3 regions of the Streptomyces sp. NPDC051913 genome follow, and region 2 is predicted to be linked to each of the others. Evidence: riboswitches for the same ligand, from Rfam matches in the RefSeq annotation. Region 2 holds a riboswitch; each other region holds the start of a gene.
What was found. A riboswitch is a leader RNA that binds a small molecule or an ion and turns the genes downstream of it on or off. The one in region 2 is predicted to bind cyclic di-AMP.
Positions count from the first base shown of each region.

Region 1: another riboswitch for cyclic di-AMP. It lies ahead of ACIHIX_RS29270 (transglycosylase family protein); the one in region 2 lies ahead of ACIHIX_RS05950 (M23 family metallopeptidase).
Region 3: another riboswitch for cyclic di-AMP. It lies ahead of ACIHIX_RS27170 (C40 family peptidase); the one in region 2 lies ahead of ACIHIX_RS05950 (M23 family metallopeptidase).

Region 1 is NZ_JBIUCI010000010.1:244,482-251,576, reverse strand. Features, by position in the region: gene ACIHIX_RS29290 (exopolyphosphatase) at 415-1,368, opposite strand; gene ACIHIX_RS29285 (DUF501 domain-containing protein) at 1,467-1,991, opposite strand; gene ACIHIX_RS29280 (septum formation initiator family protein) at 2,015-2,491, opposite strand; gene eno (phosphopyruvate hydratase) at 2,585-3,871, opposite strand; gene ACIHIX_RS29270 (transglycosylase family protein) at 4,166-4,858, opposite strand; cyclic di-AMP (ydaO/yuaA leader) riboswitch at 4,862-5,029, opposite strand; gene ACIHIX_RS29265 (transglycosylase family protein) at 5,224-6,180, opposite strand; gene ACIHIX_RS29260 (cytochrome P450) at 6,372-7,095, opposite strand, start outside.
Region 2 is NZ_JBIUCI010000002.1:124,495-131,589, forward strand. Features, by position in the region: gene ACIHIX_RS05935 (DNA topoisomerase (ATP-hydrolyzing) subunit A) at 1-644, opposite strand, end outside; gene ACIHIX_RS05940 (M16 family metallopeptidase) at 962-2,356, shown strand; gene ACIHIX_RS05945 (M16 family metallopeptidase) at 2,353-3,741, shown strand; cyclic di-AMP (ydaO/yuaA leader) riboswitch at 3,945-4,107, shown strand; gene ACIHIX_RS05950 (M23 family metallopeptidase) at 4,120-4,884, shown strand; gene ACIHIX_RS05955 (GntR family transcriptional regulator) at 5,093-5,788, shown strand; gene ACIHIX_RS05960 (HPr family phosphocarrier protein) at 5,927-6,208, opposite strand; gene ACIHIX_RS05965 (GNAT family N-acetyltransferase) at 6,407-7,095, shown strand, end outside.
Region 3 is NZ_JBIUCI010000009.1:163,985-171,079, reverse strand. Features, by position in the region: gene ACIHIX_RS27180 (ATP-dependent Clp protease proteolytic subunit) at 1-490, shown strand, start outside; gene ACIHIX_RS27175 (hypothetical protein) at 498-806, shown strand; cyclic di-AMP (ydaO/yuaA leader) riboswitch at 1,143-1,363, shown strand; gene ACIHIX_RS27170 (C40 family peptidase) at 1,367-1,840, shown strand; gene ACIHIX_RS27165 (LysE family translocator) at 1,916-2,539, opposite strand; gene ACIHIX_RS27160 (LysR family transcriptional regulator) at 2,628-3,548, shown strand; gene ACIHIX_RS27155 (ATP-binding protein) at 3,545-4,003, opposite strand; gene ACIHIX_RS27150 (helix-turn-helix domain-containing protein) at 4,216-5,097, shown strand; gene ACIHIX_RS27145 (DUF397 domain-containing protein) at 5,107-5,328, shown strand; gene ACIHIX_RS27140 (8-amino-7-oxononanoate synthase) at 5,364-6,491, opposite strand; gene bioB (biotin synthase BioB) at 6,639-7,095, shown strand, end outside.

The DNA.
Region 1 (7,095 bases), on a different contig from region 2:
CTCCGACAGGGGGTGTGTTATCCTCCGCGACTCACGTGATCCAGGTCATGGTGCAGACCTGGAACCAGCGTGTACGGCGAGCCGTTGTCAATGCCGCGTGAGCTGCCTCTCTTGCCCTTCGGGACCCCTGTGAGCGGTCCGCAACAACCCTCCGCGGACCCCTTGCGAGCCCTCCCGACGGACCCCCTGTATCACGCTTCTGAACATGTTCAAGGGCCTGTTCGACCCTCGGAAGGGTCAGTCGGACACTTTTCCTGGTTCCACAGGGCGGAATTCCTTGTGAAGAACTTCACGAACTTTTCCGACGCGGTGTCGCCGAGGGGCGTTTTTCGGCCCCCCGGACCCGCTCATACGTTATCCGGCCTGCTCAACAGGTGGCTACCGATGAGTAACAAAAGAGACCCGTGCCACCGGCTAGCGGACGTCCGCCGCCGTTTTGAGGGCGATGCCGTCGAGGATGTCGTGCTCGCTCACGACGACCTCCTCGGCGCCGATCCGCTCCATGATCGCCAGCAGTACGAGAGCCCCCGCGGCGATGACGTCCACGCGACCCGGATGCATGGAGGGGACAGCCGCGCGCTCGGCATGCGTGGAGTGCAGCAGCCACTCGGTGATCTCACGGACCTTTTCGTGGGAGACACGGGAGTGGTGGATGGCCTCGGAATCGTACTCGGGCAGCTCCTGCGCGATCGCGGAGACGGTCGTGACGGACCCGGCGAGCCCGACCAGCGTGCGCGCCTCGCGCAGCGGGACGGTCTCCTCGGCGAGGTCGAGGGCGGCCTCGATGTCGGCCCGCATCGCCTCGATCTGCGCGTCCACGGGCGGGTCGGTGACCTTCCCGTCCACGACCAGATGCCGCTCGGTCATCCGCACACAGCCGACATCGACGGAACGGGCGGCGCGCACGTGCGCGTTCCCCACGACGAACTCGGTCGAGCCGCCGCCGATGTCCACGACGAGATAGGGCGTGGCGAGGTCGTCACGGCCCTTCAGCTCCCCCGTGGCGCCGGTGAAGGAGAACTCCGCCTCCTGGTCGCCGGTGATCACCTCGGGCTCCACGCCGAGGATCTCCAGCACCCCGCGCACGAAGTCGTCCCGGTTCTCGGCGTCCCGCGAGGCCGACGTGGCGACGAACCGCAGCCGCTCGGCGCCGAGTTCCTTGATGATCGCCGCGTACTCGCGGCACGCCGCGAACGTCCGCTCCAGCGCCTCGGGGGCGAGCCGCCCGGTCCGGTCGACGCCCTGCCCGAGCCGCACGATCGTCATACGGCGGTCCAGGTCGACGAGTTCACCGGTCGCGAGGTCGACGTCGGCGACGAGGAGGCGGATGGAGTTGGTACCGCAGTCGATGGCGGCGACGCGAGGCATGAGGGCTCCCCTGGGCAACTGACCGAGACGGGTGGTGGGTGGGCGAAGGTCCGGGGGCCAGGGGGCGGAGCCCCCTGGTACGGCGAGCGGAGGGACGGTCACTGATCAGCGGTGGCCACGACGCACGCCCCCTTGCTCCACCACTCCGGCAACATCGCAAGGGCCTCGTCGCCGAGCGGGTTCACACCGGGGCCCGCGGCCAAGGAGTGCGCCACCAGTACATGCAGGCACTTCACCCGGTCCGGCATGCCTCCCGCGCTCGGGAAGCCCTTGAGCTCCTCGATCTCGTCACGCCGCCGGACATAGTCCTCGTGCGCGGCGCGATACGCCGCGGCGAGCTCGGGGTCGGCCGCCAGCCGCTCCGTCATCTCCTTCATCACGCCGTTCGCCTCCAGCGTCCCGATCGCCGAGTTCGCCTTCGGGCACGTCAGGTAGTACAGCGTCGGGAAGGGCGTGCCGTCGGGCAGGCGCGGGGCCGTCTCCACCACGTCCGGCTGCCCGCAGGGGCACCGGTGCGCGATGGCGCGCAGCCCGCGCGGCGGACGCCCGAGCTGCTGCTTGAAGGCCTCGACGTCGGCGTCGGTCGGCTCGGTGCGCGGGGTGGTGGGCGGGGGCGTTTCCATGCCTGTCTTTCTCTAGGTCGGCTTCACTGGTCGGAGGCGTCGGACTTGTCGACCCCGTCCCAGACGTTCGAGTACCAGGGACGGTCCGCCGCCCCCAGCTCGGCGCGCGACTGCTGGGCCGCGCCCGGGTCGACGACGACGAACCCCGTCTCCCCCGGCATCACATAGTGCAGCCGCTGCCGGATCTGCTGCTCGGCGTACGCGTCGTCCTGCCACCGCGCCTTGAGATCGCGCAGCTGCTCGACGCGCTGCCGGGCCTGCTCCTGCTGCCGCTGGAGATCGGAGATCTCGGCGCGCTGGGAGACGTACTGCCTTATCGGGTAGGCGAGCGCGACGATCAGCGAGCACAGGACGAGGGCGAGCAGCGCCGCGCGGCCGGTGAGCCGGGAGCGGCGGGCCTGCCGTTTGGTCTGGGAGCGGTAGACCCGGGCCGCGGTCTGCTCGCCGAGCAGCCGGATCCGGGTCGCGGTGGAGAAACGGTCCCGGTCCTTGACGGCCATCTCTCACTCCCGTTCACCCACGCGCGTACGTCCCCGCACACGGTACGGGACCGAGTACGGGGACGTACGTACGACGCTGTCCTTAAGGGGGTGTCAGCCCTTGAAGCGCGGGAACGCGCTACGGCCGGCGTACACCGCGGCGTCGTCGAGGATCTCCTCGATGCGCAGCAGCTGGTTGTACTTGGCGACGCGGTCCGAGCGGGCCGGGGCGCCGGTCTTGATCTGGCCGCAGTTCACCGCGACGGCGAGGTCGGCGATGGTGACGTCCTCGGTCTCGCCGGAGCGGTGGGACATCATGCACTTGAAGCCGTTGCGCTGGGCCATCTCGACGGCGTCCAGGGTCTCGGTCAGCGAACCGATCTGGTTGACCTTGACGAGCAGGGCGTTGGCGGAGCCCTCCTCGATGCCGCGGGCCAGGCGCTCCGGGTTGGTGACGAAGAGGTCGTCGCCGACGATCTGGACCTTGTCGCCCAGCTTCTCGGTGATGACGTTCCAGCCGGCCCAGTCGTCCTCGAACAGCGGGTCCTCGATGGAGACGAGCGGGTACGCCGCCACGAGCTCCTCGTAGTACTCCGTCATCTCGGCGGCCGAGCGGGACTTGCCCTCGAACTCGTACTTGCCGTCCTTGTAGAACTCGGACGCGGCGACGTCGAGCGCGAGCGCGATCTGCTCACCGGGGATGTAACCGGCCTGCTTGATGGCCTCGACGATGAGGTCGAGGGCGGCGCGGTTGGACTCCAGGTTCGGGGCGAAGCCGCCCTCGTCGCCGAGGCCGGTGGACAGGCCCTTGGTCTTCAGCACCTTCTTGAGGGTGTGGTAGACCTCGGCGCCCCAGCGCAGCGCCTCGGAGAAGGACTCCGCGCCGATCGGGGCGATCATGAACTCCTGGATGTCCACGTTGGAGTCGGCGTGCGAGCCGCCGTTCAGGATGTTCATCATCGGCACCGGCAGCAGGTGCGCGTTCGGGCCGCCCAGGTAGCGGAAGAGCGGGAGGTCGCTGGCCTCGGAGGCGGCGTGGGCGACGGCGAGGGAGACGCCGAGGATGGCGTTGGCGCCGAGGGAGCCCTTGTTGTCGGTGGCGTCCAGGTCGAACATGGCCTGGTCGATCAGGCGCTGCTCGGTGGCGTCGTAGCCGACCAGCTCGGGGCCGATCTGCTCGATGACGGCGAGGACGGCCTTCTCGACACCCTTGCCCATGTAGCGGTTCGGGTCACCGTCGCGAAGCTCGATGGCCTCGAAGGCGCCCGTGGAGGCGCCGGAGGGGACGGCGGCACGACCCGTGCTGCCGTCGTCGAGGCCGACCTCGACCTCGACCGTGGGGTTGCCTCGGGAGTCCAGGATTTCCCGGGCTACGACGACGTCGATGGACGGCACGAGCATCTCCTTCTTGGGATGTGACGCGGCTACGGCACTGCCGCAGCGGCTCTGCGAGACGAGCCTAACCGGCTCAGGGCGATCGGCCACCGCGTGGACCGCCCCGTGGACAGAACCGAGAGTAAATTGTTTCCGAACGGAACAAAGAGATGGCGTAAAAAACCCCGCCCCGGTGCGTACGGGGGAACACGCACCGGAGCGGGGAGCCCGTGGGGGACGGGGGTGACCCTCACGAGGCCTTCAGTATGAGGACCACGGATGTGAGGGCGCTGTGGTTCAGCTGGGCGTTGCCCGGCTGCCCTACTTGAGGTGCAGCTGCTGGCCCGGGTAGATGAAGTCGGCGTCGCTGACGATGTCCTTGTTCAGCTTGAACAGCTTCTGCCAGCCGCCCTTGCCGTCGTGCTTCTCGGCGATGGAGCTGAGGGTGTCGCCCTTGACGACCTTGTACTCGCCATCACCCTTCTTGACCTTCTTGCCGGTCGGGGTGGTGACGGTCTTCTTGGCGGTCGTGCGCTCCGAGGAGCGGGACGTCGACTGCTCGGAGGAGCGGGTGCTGGTGCTGCTGTCGCTCGACGAGCTGGAGGAGCCGGAGGAGGACGAGCTGCCGCCGCCGGTGTAGGTGGCGCCGGACAGGCCCACACCACAGGTCGGCCAGGCGCCCTTGCCCTGGGCGGCGAGGACCTTCTCGGCTATCTCGATCTGCTGCGACTTGGAGGCCTGGTCGGCGGTGGAGGCGTACGCCGTGCCGCCGTACGCGGCCCAGGTCGAGGCGGAGAACTGCAGACCGCCGTAGTAGCCGTTGCCGGTGTTGATGGACCAGTTGCCGCCCGACTCGCACTGGGCGACGGCGTCCCACTCGGAGGCGGTGGCGGCGGAGGCGTTGCCGGCCGCCATCAGCGGGGCGGCGATGGCGACACCGGTGACGCCGGCGAGCGCGGCGGCGCGGGTGGCCTTGGACGGACGGCGGTGCTTGCCCTTGCCGGAAAACAGCATGGTGGATCCCCTCACCGACGCCTGCGAGGTGAGCTGTCGGGTTCGGGCCGGTTGAGTTGCCCGGCCGCGCATCTCCCGATGCGCGGCTTCACCCCAAGCCGGTCCAGCGTGAACTGCTGGGCCCGGCACTTACCTTGGGTCCCCCGCTCCTGCCTACGGCGCTTGACGCGACGACTGTTCCCGTACGGCCGCTGGCAGGATTCGGCGTTGCGGCAGCCGGGGCTCGTGGTGACGAGCGGTGTTGACCGTAGCCACGGAATCCGGGGAATTTCAAAGACGATCAGGGCTTCTGAGACTCATCCCACACTTTCGCCAAACCGGACATTCAGCGCGAAGCATGACGTGAACTCCCGCCGGTTTTCGCCCTATTCAGACCCGACTACGAGGGTCTGACCGGGCATGATGGCGCTCGGGTCGGTGCCGATGACCTTCTTGTTCACGGCGTAGAGCCGACGCCATCCGCCGTCGAGCCCAAGGGAGTCGGCGATGGAGGCGAGCGTGTCGCCCTCGCGGACGGTGTACGCCTTCTCGGCCGCGCTCGCACCGCGGTGCCGCCCGGTGCCCGCCTCGCTCTCGGCGCCATCACCGAGCGCGCCGATGTCGACGAGGCTCGAAGAACCGCCCTCCTGCCACGAGTTGTCCGATTCGACCTCATTGGCCGGAACTGTGGGCGAGCTGTCGGGCGACTGTGAATCGGCCACCCCGGAGTCGGACGTGTCCGACTTGGAAGACTTGTCCGGTGAAGCGGAGGGTGAGGCGGAGGCATCACCGGAGGCGCTCCCGGACGCGTCACCGGAGGCGTCGGTGGAGGCGTCACCCGACGAGTCGGACTCCGAGGAGTTGGACAACCCGGATGATTCCGACCCCGATCCGGACGCATCGGACGCGGAGCCGGCCGTGTCGGACGAGCCGCTCCCGACACCCGTGTCGACATCGGCCGAGCCGGAGTCCTTGCTCAGCCCGTTGAGCAGCCCGCAGGCGCCCCAGACGCCGACACCCTGGTCCGCGAGGACCTTCTCGGCGACGGCTATCTGCTGGTTGCGGCTGGCCAGGTCGGCGGTCGGGGCGTAGTCGAGGCCGCCGTGCTCCTCCCAGTTCTCCTGGGAGAGGCTGAGCCCGCCGTAGGTGCCGTCACCGTTGTTCTGGCTCCAGGAGCCGTCGGTCTCGCACTTGGCGACCTTGTCCCAGGTGCTCCCGTCGGCCGCGTTCGCGGCGGTGGCGGCGAGCAGCGGGATCGCGATGGCGGAGCCGGTCACTCCGGCCGCGACGAGAAGCGCCGGAGCTTGGCGGGGGCGACGGTGACGACCGTTCCCGGTGAGCATGCGGGGACCTTTCGGAGACAGCGGTGACCGGCGTGGCGGGTGGTGCTGGTCGCCACGCTGGTTGGTGAACGTATCGGCAGACGATCACTTGTCACAAGTTAATGCCGCGCAGATCACGTGAAGATCACAGAGATGAGGGCGTGTCACGTTTACAACGGCCTGCGCTCATGGCCGAGTTGGCGCGAACCCTGCTACGAGGTCGGCGTGAACTCGACCGGCAACGTCCGCAGCCCACGCATGATGAGACCGCCACGCCATCTCAAATCGGCAGAATCCGCCGCGAGTCGGAGGTCGGGGAGCCGGGTGAGCAGGGTGGCGAGCGCGGTCTGACCCTCCAGCCGGGCAAGCGGTGCGCCGAGGCAGTAGTGGATGCCGTGGCCATAGCCGAGGTGCTGGTTGTCACGGCGGGACAGGTCGAGCGTGTCGGGGTCCGCGAATCGTGCGGGGTCCCGGTCGGCGGCGGCGAGCACGACGAGCACGGGGTCGCCGGCGGCGATGTCCTGCCCTCCAACAGTGAGCGGCTGGGTGGCGAAGCGCCACGTGGCGAGCTCCACCGGGCCGTCGTAGCGCAGGAGTTCCTCGACACCGGTCTCCAGGAGGCCGGTCTCGCCTGCGGCGAGGGAGTCCTGGAGGCGGGCACGCTGGTCAGGGTGGGTCATCAGCGCAAACAGCCCATTACCCACCAAATTGACCGTGGTTTCGAACCCCGCGAACAAAAGGATGAAGGCCATCGCCGCGGCCTCGTTCTCGGTGAGATGCTCGCCGTGGTCGGACGCGCGGATAAGGCCGGAGATCAGGTCCTCACCCGGGACGGGATCGGCGGGGAGGCTCTCGCGCTTGCGGTGGATGAGCTCCAGCAGATACCCGCGCATCTTCTTCACCGACCGCGCGACCCCGCCGCGCGGCCCGCCCCCG
Region 2 (7,095 bases):
GCGTTGGGATAGCGGATCAGATGGCGGGCGGCGGCGATGACCTCGGAGAGGTTGTGCGGCGGCATGTTGGTGGCCATGCCGACCGCGATGCCCGATGAGCCGTTCACCAGCAGGTTCGGGAACGCGGCGGGCAGGGCCACCGGCTCCTGCTCCTGGCCGTCGTAGTTCGGCGCGAAGTCGACCGTGTCCTCGTCGATCGACTCGGTCATCAGGCTCGTCGCCTGCGCCTGCCGGCACTCGGTGTACCGCATGGCGGCCGGCGGGTCGTCGTTGCCCAGCGAGCCGAAGTTGCCGTGGCCGTCGACCAGCGGCACGCGCATCGAGAAGGGCTGGGCCATGCGCACCAGGGCGTCGTAGATCGACGAGTCGCCGTGCGGGTGCAACTTACCCATCACTTCGCCGACCACGCGCGCGCACTTCACATAGCCGCGGTCGGGACGCAGCCCCATCTCGTTCATCTGGTAGACGATGCGCCGGTGCACCGGCTTGAGGCCGTCGCGGGCGTCCGGCAGGGCTCGGGAGTAGATGACCGAGTACGCGTACTCGAGGAAGGAGCCCTGCATCTCGTCGACGACGTCGATGTCGAGGATCTTCTCCTCGTACGAGTCGTCGGGCGGCGGGGTCTTCGTGCTGCGGCGGGCCATCGCTGCCGGCTCCTCTTTTCTGGTCGCTCGCCTATGGGTCGCTCGCGCCCCTTCGGCTCACTCTTGCTCAAGCGTGAACGGGATCTGACGCGGACCATTGTGGACCCCGGCACTGACAACGCGGACGACGACCCGACGTCAGCTCTCCCGCCGGAAGTTCACCCGCGCCGCACGGCGGCCCGTCCGCAGGCTACGGGATCTCGCTGTCGGCGTACGACCACCGGGAACTTCACCGGGGGTCCACACGCTTGCATACAGTGGCAGGACCGGCAGGAAAACGCGGTTACGGCAACCGCACCGCGATCGAAGGGACGTACATGCCCATGGGTCACACGGCCACAGACCAGGCAGGCACCGGGGGCCTGACAGCGACCGAGCACCGCCTGGCCAACGGGCTGCGCGTGGTGCTCTCCGAGGACCACCTGACCCCGGTCGCGGCGGTGTGCCTCTGGTACGACGTCGGCTCGCGCCACGAGGTCAAGGGACGTACCGGTCTGGCTCACCTCTTCGAGCATCTGATGTTCCAGGGCTCGGGCCAGGTCAAGGGCAACGGTCACTTCGAGCTCGTCCAGGGCGCCGGCGGCTCGCTCAACGGCACCACCAGCTTCGAGCGCACCAACTACTTCGAGACCATGCCCGCCCACCAGCTGGAGCTCGCGCTCTGGCTGGAGGCCGACCGCATGGGCTCCCTGCTCGCCGCCCTCGACGACGAGTCGATGGAGAACCAGCGCGACGTCGTGAAGAACGAGCGCCGCCAGCGCTACGACAACGTCCCCTACGGCACGGCGTTCGAGAAGCTCACCGCCCTCGCCTACCCCGAGGGCCACCCCTACCACCACACCCCGATCGGCTCCATGGCCGACCTGGACGCGGCCACCCTGGAGGACGCCCGCGCGTTCTTCCGGACGTACTACGCGCCCAACAACGCGGTGCTGTCGATCGTCGGCGACATCGACCCCGAGCAGACGCTCGCCTGGGTCGAGAGGTACTTCGGCTCCATCGCGTCCCACGACGGCAAGCCCGCTCCGCGCGACGGCTCGCTGCCCGAGGTCATCGGCGAGCAGCTGCGCGAGGTCGTCGAGGAGGAGGTCCCCGCGCGCGCGTTGATGGCCGCCTACCGCCTGCCGCACGACGGCACGCGCGAGGCCGACGCGGCCGACCTGGCCCTCACCGTCCTCGGCGGCGGCGAGTCCTCCCGCCTCTACAACCGGCTCGTCCGCCGCGACCGTACGGCCGTCGCCGCCGGATTCGGTCTGCTGCGGCTGGCCGGAGCGCCCTCCCTGGGCTGGCTGGACGTGAAGACGTCCGGTGACGTCGAGGTGCCGGTCATCGAGACGGCCATCGACGAGGAGCTCGCGCGGTTCGCCGCGGAGGGCCCCACGGAGGAGGAAATGGAGCGCGCCCAGGCCCAGTTGGAGCGCGAGTGGCTGGACCGCCTCGGCACCGTCGCGGGCCGCGCCGACGAACTGTGCCGCTACGCGGTCCTGTTCGGCGACCCGCAGCTCGCCCTCACCGCGGTCAACCGCGTCCTGGAGGTGACCGCGGCGGAGGTCCAGGAGGTCGCCAAGGCCCGCCTGCGCCCCGACAACCGCGCGGTGCTCGTCTACGAACCCGTCTCCGGGGAGACCGCCGAGGACGCGGACCCGCCCGAGGACCCCGAGGCCGAGGCCACCGTCGAGGCCGGCGACAAGAACGAGGAGGCGGCCAAGTGACCGAGCTCGCCACGATGGAGTTCCACCCCCAGCCCCAGGCGGGCGAGGCCAAGCCCTGGGCGTTCCCGGCCCCCACGCGCGGGACGCTCCACAACGGCCTCACCGTGCTGCGCTGCCACCGCCCCGGCCAGCAGGTCGTCGCCGTCGAGGTCCTCCTCGACGCCCCCCTGGACGCCGAACCGGCGGGCCTGGACGGCGTCGCCACGATCATGGCGCGTGCCTTCTCCGAGGGCACCGACAAGCACTCCGCCGAGGAGTTCGCCGCCGAGCTGGAGCGCTGCGGCGCCACCCTCGACGCGCACGCCGACCACCCCGGCGTCCGGCTGAGCCTCGAAGTCCCGGTCTCCCGGCTGCCCAAGGCGCTCGGGCTGCTCGCCGACGCCCTCAGGGCGCCCGCGTTCGCGGACGACGAGGTCGAGCGCCTGGTCACCAACCGCCTGGACGAGATCCCGCACGAGCTGGCCAACCCCTCGCGCCGGGCAGCCAAGGAGCTCTCCCGGACCCTGTTCCCGGCGGACCTGCGCATGTCCCGCCCCCGCCAGGGCACCGAGGAGACCGTCCAGAACATCGACTCGGCGGCGGTACGCGCCTTCTACGAGAAGCACGTCCGCCCGGCCACCGGCACTGTCGTGGTCGTCGGCGATCTCACCGACCTCGACCTGGACGCGCTGCTCGGCGACACCCTCGGCTCGTGGACCGGCTCCGCGGCCGAGCCGCGCCCGGTGCCGGCCATCACCGCCGACGACACCGGCCGGGTCGTCATCGTGGACCGCCCCGGCGCCGTCCAGACGCAGCTGCTGATCGGCCGTATCGGCGCCGACCGGCACGACCGCGTGTGGCCCGCGCAGGTGCTCGGCACCTACTGCCTCGGCGGCACCCTCACCTCCCGCCTGGACCGCGTCCTGCGCGAGGAGAAGGGCTACACCTACGGCGTGCGTTCGTTCGGGCAGGTCCTCAGGTCCGCCCCGGACGGCACCGGTGCCGCGATGCTGGCCATCAGCGGTTCCGTCGACACCCCGAACACCGGCCCCGCCCTCGACGACCTGTGGACGGTGCTGCGCACCCTCGCCGCGGAGGGACTCACCGACGCCGAGCGCGACGTCGCCGTGCAGAACCTCGTCGGTGTGGCACCGCTCAAGTACGAGACCGCGGCGGCCGTGGCGAGCACGCTGGCCGACCAGGTCGAGCAGCATCTGCCCGACGACTACCAGGCCACGCTGTACCGGCAGCTCGCCGCGACCGGCACGGTCGAGGCCACCGCGGCGGCCGTCAACGCCTTCCCGGTGGACCGTCTGGTGACGATCCTGGTCGGCGACGCGGCGGCCATCAAGGAGCCCGTGGAGGCTCTCGGCATCGGTGAAGTGACCGTGGTGTCGGCCGAGTAGAAGCACACGCGCGTGAAGGGGCTCTGGTGACGGAAGCGTCACCAGGGCCCCTTAATGTCCGAATAATGAATGAATTGCAGGCTGGTTGCCTGTTTGCCCTGTGGGATGCGCTACAAACTGCCTGATCTGTTTGGGGATTGAAAGTGGCCCCCCTTAGCGTCGTCCGGGCTGTTCGTCACGCAGTGCGCCGCGCCCGCGGCACCGGACAGCCATCGCCGAGTCCCCGTACGGCGCGAGCCAGGGGAGCCGGGGACCCATGCAGTCCCTGGGGTGAATCGGACGCCCGCGCGTCAGCGAGGGGGTCCGTAGGAGACCTTCCTGCTCCGAACCCGTCAGCTAACCCGGTAGGCGAGAGGGAAGGAAAGGACCAGCCACTACATGGCGTTCACGCGCCCCACCGGGAAGCATCGTGCCCCGAGCCGGATGAAGCGCTCCACCGCCCGCGCGGCCGGGATCGCGGCGCTCACCACCACCGGCGTCATCGGCACCCTCGCCGCCCCGGCCCTCGCCGCGGAGCCCGCGGCCGAGCAGACCGGCCTCATCCCGGTCGTCACCATCGGCGACTCGGTCGCCGACCAGATCGACGCCCAGGCCGAGGCCCAGGAACAGGCCGCCGAGGAGGCCGCGCAGAAGAAGGCCGAGGAGCTGGCCCGCAAGAAGGCCGCCGCCAAGGCCAAGAAGGAGCGCGAGGCCAAGGAGCGCGCCGCCCGCGCCGCCGCCGAGCGCAAGCGCCTCAACTCCTTCGTCGCCCCGATCTCGGGCTCGTACATCTCCACCGGCTACAAGGCCGGCGGCGCCGTCTGGTCCTCCGGCAGCCACACCGGGGTCGACTTCCACGCCGCCAGCGGCACCTCCGTCCACGCGGTCGGCTCGGGCACCGTCGTCGAGGCCGGCTGGGGCGGCTCGTACGGCAACAACATCGTGATCAAGATGAACGACGGCACGTACACCCAGTACGGCCATCTGTCGTCCATCGGGGTCTCGGTCGGCCAGACGGTCACCCCGGGCCAGCAGATCGGCCTGTCCGGCGCGACCGGCAACGTCACCGGCCCGCACCTGCACTTCGAGGCCAGGACGACCGCCGAGTACGGCTCGGACATCGACCCCGTCGCCTACCTGCGCTCGCACGGTGTGAACGTCTGACGCCCGGTGTGAACGTCTGACGACGGATCGCAGGATCTCCCGGAACCCCGGCTCACCCGAGCCGGGGTTTCGCCGTTTTCGGTACCCGGCTGTCCAAAAAATATCCATGGATTCCGGTCCGCCATCGGAAATTCCCGTTCTTTGCAATAGAGTCACTGAACACACGTCAATCATCGACGTTTCACGGGGATTAAGACGGAGGTCGGTCATGCGTATTCCGGCGCACTCGGTATGCACCGCGATCAGGGACGACATCGTCTCCGGTGTCCACGAGCGCGGCAGCCGCCTCACCGAGGAACTCCTCGCCCGCCGCTACGGCGTCTCCCGTGTCCCCGTCCGGGAGGCCCTGCGCACGCTGGAGGCCGAGGGCTTCGTGGTGACGCGGCGGCACGCGGGCGCGTGCGTCGCCGAACCGACCGAGCAGGAGGCCGCCGACCTGCTGGAGATGCGGATGCTCCTGGAGCCGCTGGGCGCCTCCCGGGCCGCCCAGCGCCGCACCGAGGCACACCTCAAGGTCCTGCGCGGCCTGGTCAGGCTGGGGCAGGAGCGGGCCAGGCGGGGCAACAGCGAGGATCTGCGCTCCCTGGGCGGCTGGTTCCACGAGACGCTCGCGCAGGCCTCCGGCAGCCCCGCGCTGACCTCGATGCTGACCCAGCTGCGCCACAAGATCTCCTGGATGTACACCGTCGAGGCGCCCGCCAACCCCGCCGAGTCCTGGGCCGAGCACGGCGCGATCGTCGACGCCGTGGCGCGCGGCGACGGGGAACGCGCGCGTACGGTCACCGCGCTGCACACCGAGCGCTCGACCGCCGCGCACCGGCTCCGATTCCGCGCCGCGGGAGATCGGGCCGACCGTGTGAGGAACTCGCAACCTCCCGTAAACATGACGAGCCTGCGGCATTAACACGAGAGCCGTATACAAAGAGGGAAGTAATTCGCGGGGGAGAATTTCTGCTGCCCGTGCGAGGGAATTGGAAAGGGCTCGCCCGATAAACTCGGACGAGCCCTTCAGTGGTGCCGTGATTCAACCGGCCCCGATAAATCAGACGGTCTCGGGAAGCTCCTCGAGCCCCTCGGAGACCAGCTTCGCCAGACGGTCGAGGGCGGCGTCCGCGCCCTCGGCGTCCGAGGCGAGGACGATCTCCTCGCCGCCCTGGGCGCCCAGGCCCAGGACCGCCAGCATGGAGGCCGCGTTGACGGGGTTGCCGTCGGCCTTGGCGATCGTCACGGGGATACCGGAGGCCGTGGTGGCCCGGACGAAGATGGAAGCGGGGCGGGCGTGGAGGCCCTCGGCCCAGCCGACGTTGACGCGGCGCTCAGCCATGTGATGCTGCCCTTCGGTGTTCAGGGTTGTCTAGACCAGTTTCCCACACGTGAAGTGTCTCCGGAGCGGACCTTCGTCCCCTCCGGGGTGAGTCGTCGGACCGCGGCCTCGGTCCGGCTTCCGTCCTCTTGCGATCCTGTCGCGCTCTCCACAGACTGCCTCGCGCCGTTGTCGTACGCGAGCCGTACTCTGGGGCCCATGCAGACCTCGTCGGACCGGCACGAGTACCCCTCCCACTGGGAGGCCGACGTGGTGCTGCGCGACGGCGGCACCGCGCGCATCCGCCCCATCACCGTTGATGACGCCGAGCGCCTGGTCAGCTTCTACGAGCAGGTCTCGGACGAGTCGAAGTACTACCGCTTCTTCGCGCCCTACCCGCGCCTGTCCGCAAAGGACGTCCACCGCTTCACGCACCACGACTTTGTGGACCGGGTGGGACTCGCCGCCACAGTCGGAGGCGAGTTCATCGCCACCGTACGCTACGACCGCATCGGCGCCGACGGAATGCCCGCGACCGCGCCCTCCGACGAGGCCGAGGTCGCCTTCCTGGTCCAGGACGCCCACCAGGGACGCGGTGTCGCCTCCGCCCTCCTCGAACACATCGGCGCCGTCGCCCGCGAGCGCGGCATCCGCCGCTTCGCCGCCGAGGTGCTGCCCGCCAACACCAAGATGATCAAGGTGTTCATGGACGCCGGGTACACCCAGAAGCGCAGCTTCGAGGACGGCGTCGTGCGCCTGGAGTTCGACCTCGAACCCACCGACCGCTCGATGGCCGTGCAGTACGCACGCGAACAGCGAGCGGAGGGCCGGTCCGTGGAGCGGCTGCTCAAGCCCGGCTCGGTCGCCGTCGTCGGCGTCGGCCGCACCCCCGGCGGGGTGGGCCGCAG
Region 3 (7,095 bases), on a different contig from region 2:
CGTGATGGCGCAGCTCATGCACCTCGAGTACCAGAACCCCGACCGGGACATCTCGCTGTACGTCAACTCCCCCGGCGGCTCCTTCAGCGCCATGTCGGCGATCTACGACACGATGCGGTACGTCTCCTGCGACGTGGAGACGATCTGCCTGGGACAGGCCGGGTCGTCCGCGACCGTGCTGCTGGCGGCAGGGACCCCGGGCAAGCGGTCCGCGCTGCCGGGTGCGCGGATGATGCTCCACCAGCCCTCCCTGTCCGAGCCGGTGGCGGGGCAGGCCGGCGATCTGGCCATCCAGGCCGAGGAGTTGGGGCGCGTCCGCGACCGGCTGGAGGAGATGCTCGTACGCCACACCGGGCGGACGCGGGAGCAAGTCACCGAGGACATCGAGCGGGACAAGATCCTCACCGCCCAAGAGGCCCTGGAACACGGCCTGGTGGATCGGATCGTCCCCGGCCGCCGGGCGTCGCGCCCCTCGTCCGACACCCGGTGAGCGGGCGATGCTCCCACCCGAACTGCCTCCGCTGCCCGCGCTGACGCGCGCCGAGGGCGAGTTGATCGACCGTTATCTCGACGTGGTCGATCTGCTCGGCCGGATCAACCCCGCGCACCCCGGGGACACCTACCGCGGGCTGCGGGCCGCCCAGGCGTTGGTCGCCAAGGCGGCCGAGCTGCGCGACGCGCTGGCGACGATGCACCAGCGGGGCGAGGCCGAACTGCACGCGGCGACCCTGACCCGGGCGCTGCGCGTCCTGGACGGGGAGCGGCGCACGGCGCGGGTCATGGTGCCGCCGCACTCCGACAGTTGACGCACCGGCACCGGTCCGGACCGGATGTCGCGACACGAGGCGTCCGGACCGGCCTTCAAACGCACCAAAAGACGTACCCCCATATGGCGTAGCCAGCAGTAGTTTTGCGGGCCCGTCAGGCTTGCGCAACGCGCGTAGCCCAGGGCCGGAATGAGGTGTTCCGTCGCTGGTCCGAGGCTCCTCGGGCCCCTCGACGGTCGCTCGAACAGAGGAGTGTCCACCCGAACGGGTGAGTGGTGAGTAACAACACAAATCCCCGATTCCATTGGGTTTTTCGGCATTGAGTGCGTGAAGATCCCTGTCTGACGACAAGCCCCCGCCGCAGCGGCGGGGCGGTCCGGGCGGACGCCGAGTCCTGCCGCCGCCCGGATGACCGGTCGACAGGAGTGGATCGGCAGGAGTGGAGGACCCAGGCAAGACGGGTCGCCGGGAAGGTCGCTCCCTTCGGGGAGACCGGTCCGAGCAGCCCTTGGGGTGAAGCCGCGACAACGCGGCCGGGCAACTTCGCCAGCCCGAATCCGACAGGTCATCCTTCACAGGCGGCTGACGAAGGGTTGCGCATGTCTGCGCTCAATCGTGTCCCGTCGCTGATGGCCCGAGCCGGTACGGCCTCGGCCCTCACCATCGCCGCAGTGGGCGGCTCCATCGTGATCCCGGGCGTCGCCTCCGACGCGGAGGCCGCGACACCGGCGACGAAGGCACTTCAGGTGGCGGCCTCCAAGAAGGGCTCGCCCTACAAGTGGGGCGCCACGGGACCGCACAGGTTCGACTGCTCAGGGCTCACGCTGTACTCGTACAAGAAGGCGGGCAAGACCCTGCCCCGCACGGCGGCCCAGCAGTACAACAAGACCCGCCACATCTCTTCCGGCAGCCGCAAGGCCGGAGACCTCGTGTTCTTCCACTCGGGGTCGAACGTGTACCACGTCGGCATCTACGCCGGGAAGGGAAAGATCTGGCACTCCCCGAAGAGCGGGGAGGTCGTGAAGCTCGAGAAGATCTGGTCGAGCAGCGTCTGGTACGGCCGGGTCAAGTAGCTCCCCGCCGAGCGGACCGGTGACTCTCCCGTGGGGGTGACGGCCACCTGACCGGCCGTCACCCCCGCGGGGCTCTCAGCCGAGGCCCGCCAGCGGTTCCAGCAGCAGCACGACGCCCAGCACGCTCAGCGCGGCCCCCGTGCCCCCCGCGACGAGCCGTGCGGCCCGCGGGCGCCGCAGCCACCGGCCCAGCCGGTCCACCAGCAGCGCCACCGCCGGGAACCACACCAGGGCGAGCACGACCACGATCAGCGCCAGCAGCAGCGTGCGGGGCAGCACGGGCCGGCCCGCCGGCACGAACTGCGGCAACAGGCTCAGGAAGGTGATGGGCGCCTTCGGGTTCAGGGCATTGGTGACGAACCCCTGCCACACCGGCCGCACGCCGCCGCCCCCGGACTCCTCGACCGCGCCGTACGGACGGCTCAGCGAGCGCAGCGTCCGTACGCCGAGGTAGAGCACATAGGCGCCGCCCAGCAGTTGGAGCGCACGGAACAGCGCCGGTACGGCCGCCAGGACCGCGGCGACCCCGGCCACCGCGAGCGCCGTGTGCAGCAGCAGCCCGCCCGCGACGCCGAGGGCACTCGCGACACCGGCCCGGCGCGAGACCAGGGCATTGCGTACGACGACCGTGAAGTCGGCGCCGGGCATGGCGACCATGCCGGCGGCGACCCCGGTGAAGGCGATGAGCTGTCCGTCCATGCCGTCCAGCGTGCCGTGCCGGAGCCTTCAGCAGGTATGTCGAATATTCTGGGTCCGCCTTAAGCATCCCTTTAGCCTGGGGGCCCGTATGTACGATCCGAACCGCCTCGCCGCCCTGGTCGCGGTCGCCGAGGCCGGCTCGATCACCCGGGCGGCCGAGCGCCTCGGGTACACCACCCCCGCGCTCTCGCAGCAACTGGCCAAACTGGAGCGGGAGGCGGGCACGGCGCTTCTCGTACGGCATCACCGCGGCGCGCGGCTCACGGGCGCCGGCGAGCTGCTCGCGGCGCGGGCGCGCCGGGTGTTGGACGAGCTGGAGCAGGCCCGGCATGAACTGGCCCGGCTGACCGGGCTGTCCGGCGGCACGCTGCGGCTCGGTACCTTCCAGACCGCGGGCATCCATCTGCTGCCGTCCGTGCTGAGCGCGTTCCGCCGGGCGCATCCGGACGTGGAGCTGACGGTCGCCCACCTCGAACCGCCGGCCGGGGTGGAGGCGGTGGCCGCCGGTGACGTGGACCTGGCGCTGACGCACTCCTACGAACCCGCGGACCCGGTGCAGCTCCCCGCGTCCGTCAGCGCGGAGCCGGTCCTGGTGGAGGAACTGGTGCTGGTGACCGCCCCGGGGCACGTCCTCACGAGCGACACCTCGCGGCTGCCTCTCACCGCACTCGCCGGGCAGCCGCTGATCAGCATGGCCCCTGACCATCCCGCCCGGCGCGGCGTGGAGGCGCTCCTCGCCCGGGCCGGGGCCACGCCGTCCGTCCTGGTGGCGACTCCGGTGTACGCGCTGGTGTGCGCGCTGGTCAGTGCGGGGCTCGGGATCGCGGTGGTCCCGGAGATGGTGGCGCGGACGGCGGTCACTCCGGTGGGGACCCGGCCGCTGGGGACGGGGGAACTGCGCCGTACGATCTCGGTCGCCCACCGGGCCGACGGAACGGCCCCTGCGGCGGACGCCTTCCGGGCACTGCTCCGCGGCGCCTTCGGCCGCGCGAGACAGGCCGGTGTCTAGGGTTCCTGCTGTCCCGCCGCCGACACCGGCTCGGCCGGTACCGTCCACGGGAGTTCGATGGAGACGGTCTTGCCGCCCTCGCGGGTCGGCCGGACTCTGAGCTTGCCGCCGTGCTCCGCGGTGAGCCAGCGGATGATCACCATGCCGCGGCCGTTGTCCTGCTGGACGGCGGCCGGCAGCCGCTTCGGGAAGCGGGGGTGGCTGTCGGTGACCCCGATGCGCAGATGTTCGTCACGGTCGAGGTGGAGGTCCACCGTGAAGGTGGGTGACTGCCCGAAAGTGTGCTGTACGGCGTTGGTGGCGAGTTCGGAGACGATCAGCCGGATCGTCTCCGCCGCTTCGGTGTCCGCCGGCAGCCCCCATTCCGCCAGGGTGCTCAGGACATAGGCGCGGGCCGCGGAGACCGAGGCGGGATCGCTCGGCAGAGTGACGGATGCTTCCAGATGGTCTGCCATGGCGACGTCGTCCCTTTCCCACGGGACCGCAGCCCGACACGGAGCGGATGGTTCGAGTACGGTCCCGGACTGGTGCTTCTTCGCCAGACTGCCATTACCAGGCCGGTCACGGTGCCGATCCACCAAGATATGCATATATCTGTCGCTCGAAGCGGTGAACTCTCCGACGGAAGACCGTATTTGGGCGGCCCGGAAGGAGTAAGGAGTAGCCCATGCAGCACGGTCCCGCGGTACGCCGCCGGAAACTGGGCGCCGAACTGCGTGCGTTGCGCACCGGTGCGGGGCTCACCAGTGGTGAGGCGGCCCGGCTGGTGGGCTGGCACCAGTCCAAGGTGAGCCGGATCGAGACCGGCGCGAGCGGCGTGAAACCGGCCGATGTGCGGTTACTCCTGGACGCCTACGAGGTGCACGACGGCCAACTGCGGGAGTTGCTCCTGGTGTTGGCGGGCTCCGACGAGGCCGGGGCGGGACGCCATCACTGGTGGCACGCCTATCGCGGGGTGCTGCCGCCGACGTACCGGGACTTCATCAGCCTGGAGTCGCAGGCGAGCGCGATGCGTACGCTCGAGATCTCCGTCGTGCCGGGGCTCCTGCAGACGCCCGAGTACGCCCGTGCGGTCACCCGGGCCGCGGTCGGCGGCCTCGACGGCCTCGACGGCGAGCGGGACGAACGGCTCGACGCGCTGGTCGAGGTACGGCTGGCCCGGCAGGACGTGTTACGGGCCGACCCCCCGCTGGAACTGGCCGCGGTGCTCGACGAGGGAGTGCTGCGCCGGGAGATCGGCGGCCCCGAGGTGATGGCCCGGCAGCTGCGGCGGCTCATCGAGGCGGCCCGGCTTCCCCAAGTCAGGCTTCAGGTGCTGCCCTTCGCCGCGGGAGCACACATCGGCATCACCGGCCCTTTCGTTATCTTCTCTTTTTCGCGCACTTCTGATCTGGACGTGGTTGTTCTCGACCACTTGACGAGTAGCCTCTACCTGGAGCGGAAAGAAGACCTCCGGGCCTACACCGAGGCCTTCAACACCCTTCAGATCCACGCCCTTTCGCCCGAGGACTCGTTGGATTACATCGCCGGGATAGGTGACGGCGCGTAAGGAGGCACCATGTCTGCACTGCCTCGGAACGTACCTACCAGTACCGATCTGCACGACGTGCACTGGCTGCGCAGCAGCTACAGCACGGGAGCGAACAACTGTGTGGAGACCGCCCGGCCCGGGCCCGGCCCGCAGGCCGGACTCGTCGCCGTACGCGATTCGAAGGACCCGTCCGGACCCGCGCTGCTCTTCTCCCCCGAGAGCTGGGCGGGCTTCACGGCCGCGTTCTGATCAGTTCTGTCCGCACACGGCCGTGTCACGCCGACTCATGGTCGTGTCTCACCGATCACATGTACAGCGCGTTCGATCTGCGCCTCGGAGAGGTCCGCGCGGGCGGTCAACCGCAGCCGTGAGATGCCGTCGGGCACGGAAGGAGGACGGAAACAGCCCACGGACAGGCCTGCCGTACGGCAGTCGGCCGCCCACTGCACGGCCTCCTCCGGGGACGGCGCGCGCACGGAGACCACCGCGGCGTCCGGACGTACCGCCTCGTGCCCCGCGGCGGTCAGCCGTGCGTGCAGTTCGGCGGCCACCTCACGCGCCCGGGCCGCCCGCTCCGGCTCGCGGCGCAGCAGGCGCAGCGCCGACAGGGCGGCTCCGGCCGCCGCGGGGGCGAGGCCCGTGTCGAAGATGAACGTGCGTGCCGCGTTGACCAGGTGGTCGATCACCCGGGCCGGGCCGAGGACGGCGCCGCCCTGGCTGCCCAGCGACTTGGACAGCGTGACCGTCACGACGACGTCGTCGGCGCCCGCGAGCCCCGCCGCGTGCGGGGCGCCCCGGCCGCCGTCGCCGAGCACGCCCAGGCCGTGGGCGTCGTCGACCACCAGACCCGCGCCGTGCTCCCGGCACGCCTCGGCGAGCACGGCCAGCGGAGCGGCGTCGCCGTCGACGGAGAACACCGTGTCGGAGACGACGACGGCCGGCCCGTCATACGTCTGGAGCGCCTTGCGCACGGAGTCCGGATCGGCGTGCCCGACCACCTGGGTGGTGCCGCGGGCCAGCCGGCAGCCGTCGATCAGGGACGCGTGGTTCCCGGCGTCGGAGACGATCAGCGAGCCGTGCGGGGCGAGTGCGGTGACCGCGGCGAGATTGGCCGCGTAACCGGAGGAGAAGACGAGAGCCGCTTCAGAACCGCTGAATTCGGCCAGCTCGCGTTCGAGCTCGGTGTGCAGCTCGGTCGTGCCGGTGACGAGCCGCGAGCCGGTGGCCCCGCCGCCCCAGGTCCGCGCGGCCCGCGCGGCGCCCTCCACCACGTCGGGATGGTGGGCCAGACCCAGGTAGTCGTTGCTCGCGAGGTCCAGGAGCGGGGAGTCGGCGGGGCGCGGGCGCAGGGTCCGTACGAGTCCGGCGCGGCGGCGCAGCCGCGCCTGCTCGTCGATCCAGCCGAACGCCATGGGTCCTCCGGGGGTTTTGTAGGCAGCGAACAGACACTAGTGGGACAAGCAGCCGCCCACTGTGTGGCAATACCCACACAGTGAATGGCCGCTGTTGTACGAACTCTCCTTGGCCGGAGACGGCTCCTTAGGACAGGATCAGCTTTCATGGACCTGCTGAACACGCTGGTGGACAAGGGGCTTCGGCGCGAGCTGCCGACCCGCGAGGAGGCGCTCGCCGTCCTCGCCACTTCCGACGACGACCTGCTCGACGTGGTGGCCGCGGCCGGAAAGGTGCGCCGGCACTGGTTCGGCCGACGGGTGAAACTGAACTACCTCGTCAACCTCAAGTCCGGCTTGTGCCCCGAGGACTGCTCCTACTGCTCGCAGCGGCTGGGCTCCGAGGCCGGGATCCTGAAGTACACCTGGCTCAAGCCCGACGAGGCCTCCAAGGCCGCCGCCGCGGGTCTCGCCGGTGGCGCGAAGCGGGTCTGCCTGGTGGCCTCCGGACGCGGTCCGACGGACCGGGACGTGGACCGGGTCGCGGGCACCATCAAGGCGATCAAGGACCGGCACGAGAACGTCGAGGTCTGCGCCTGTCTGGGGCTGCTCTCCGACGGCCAGG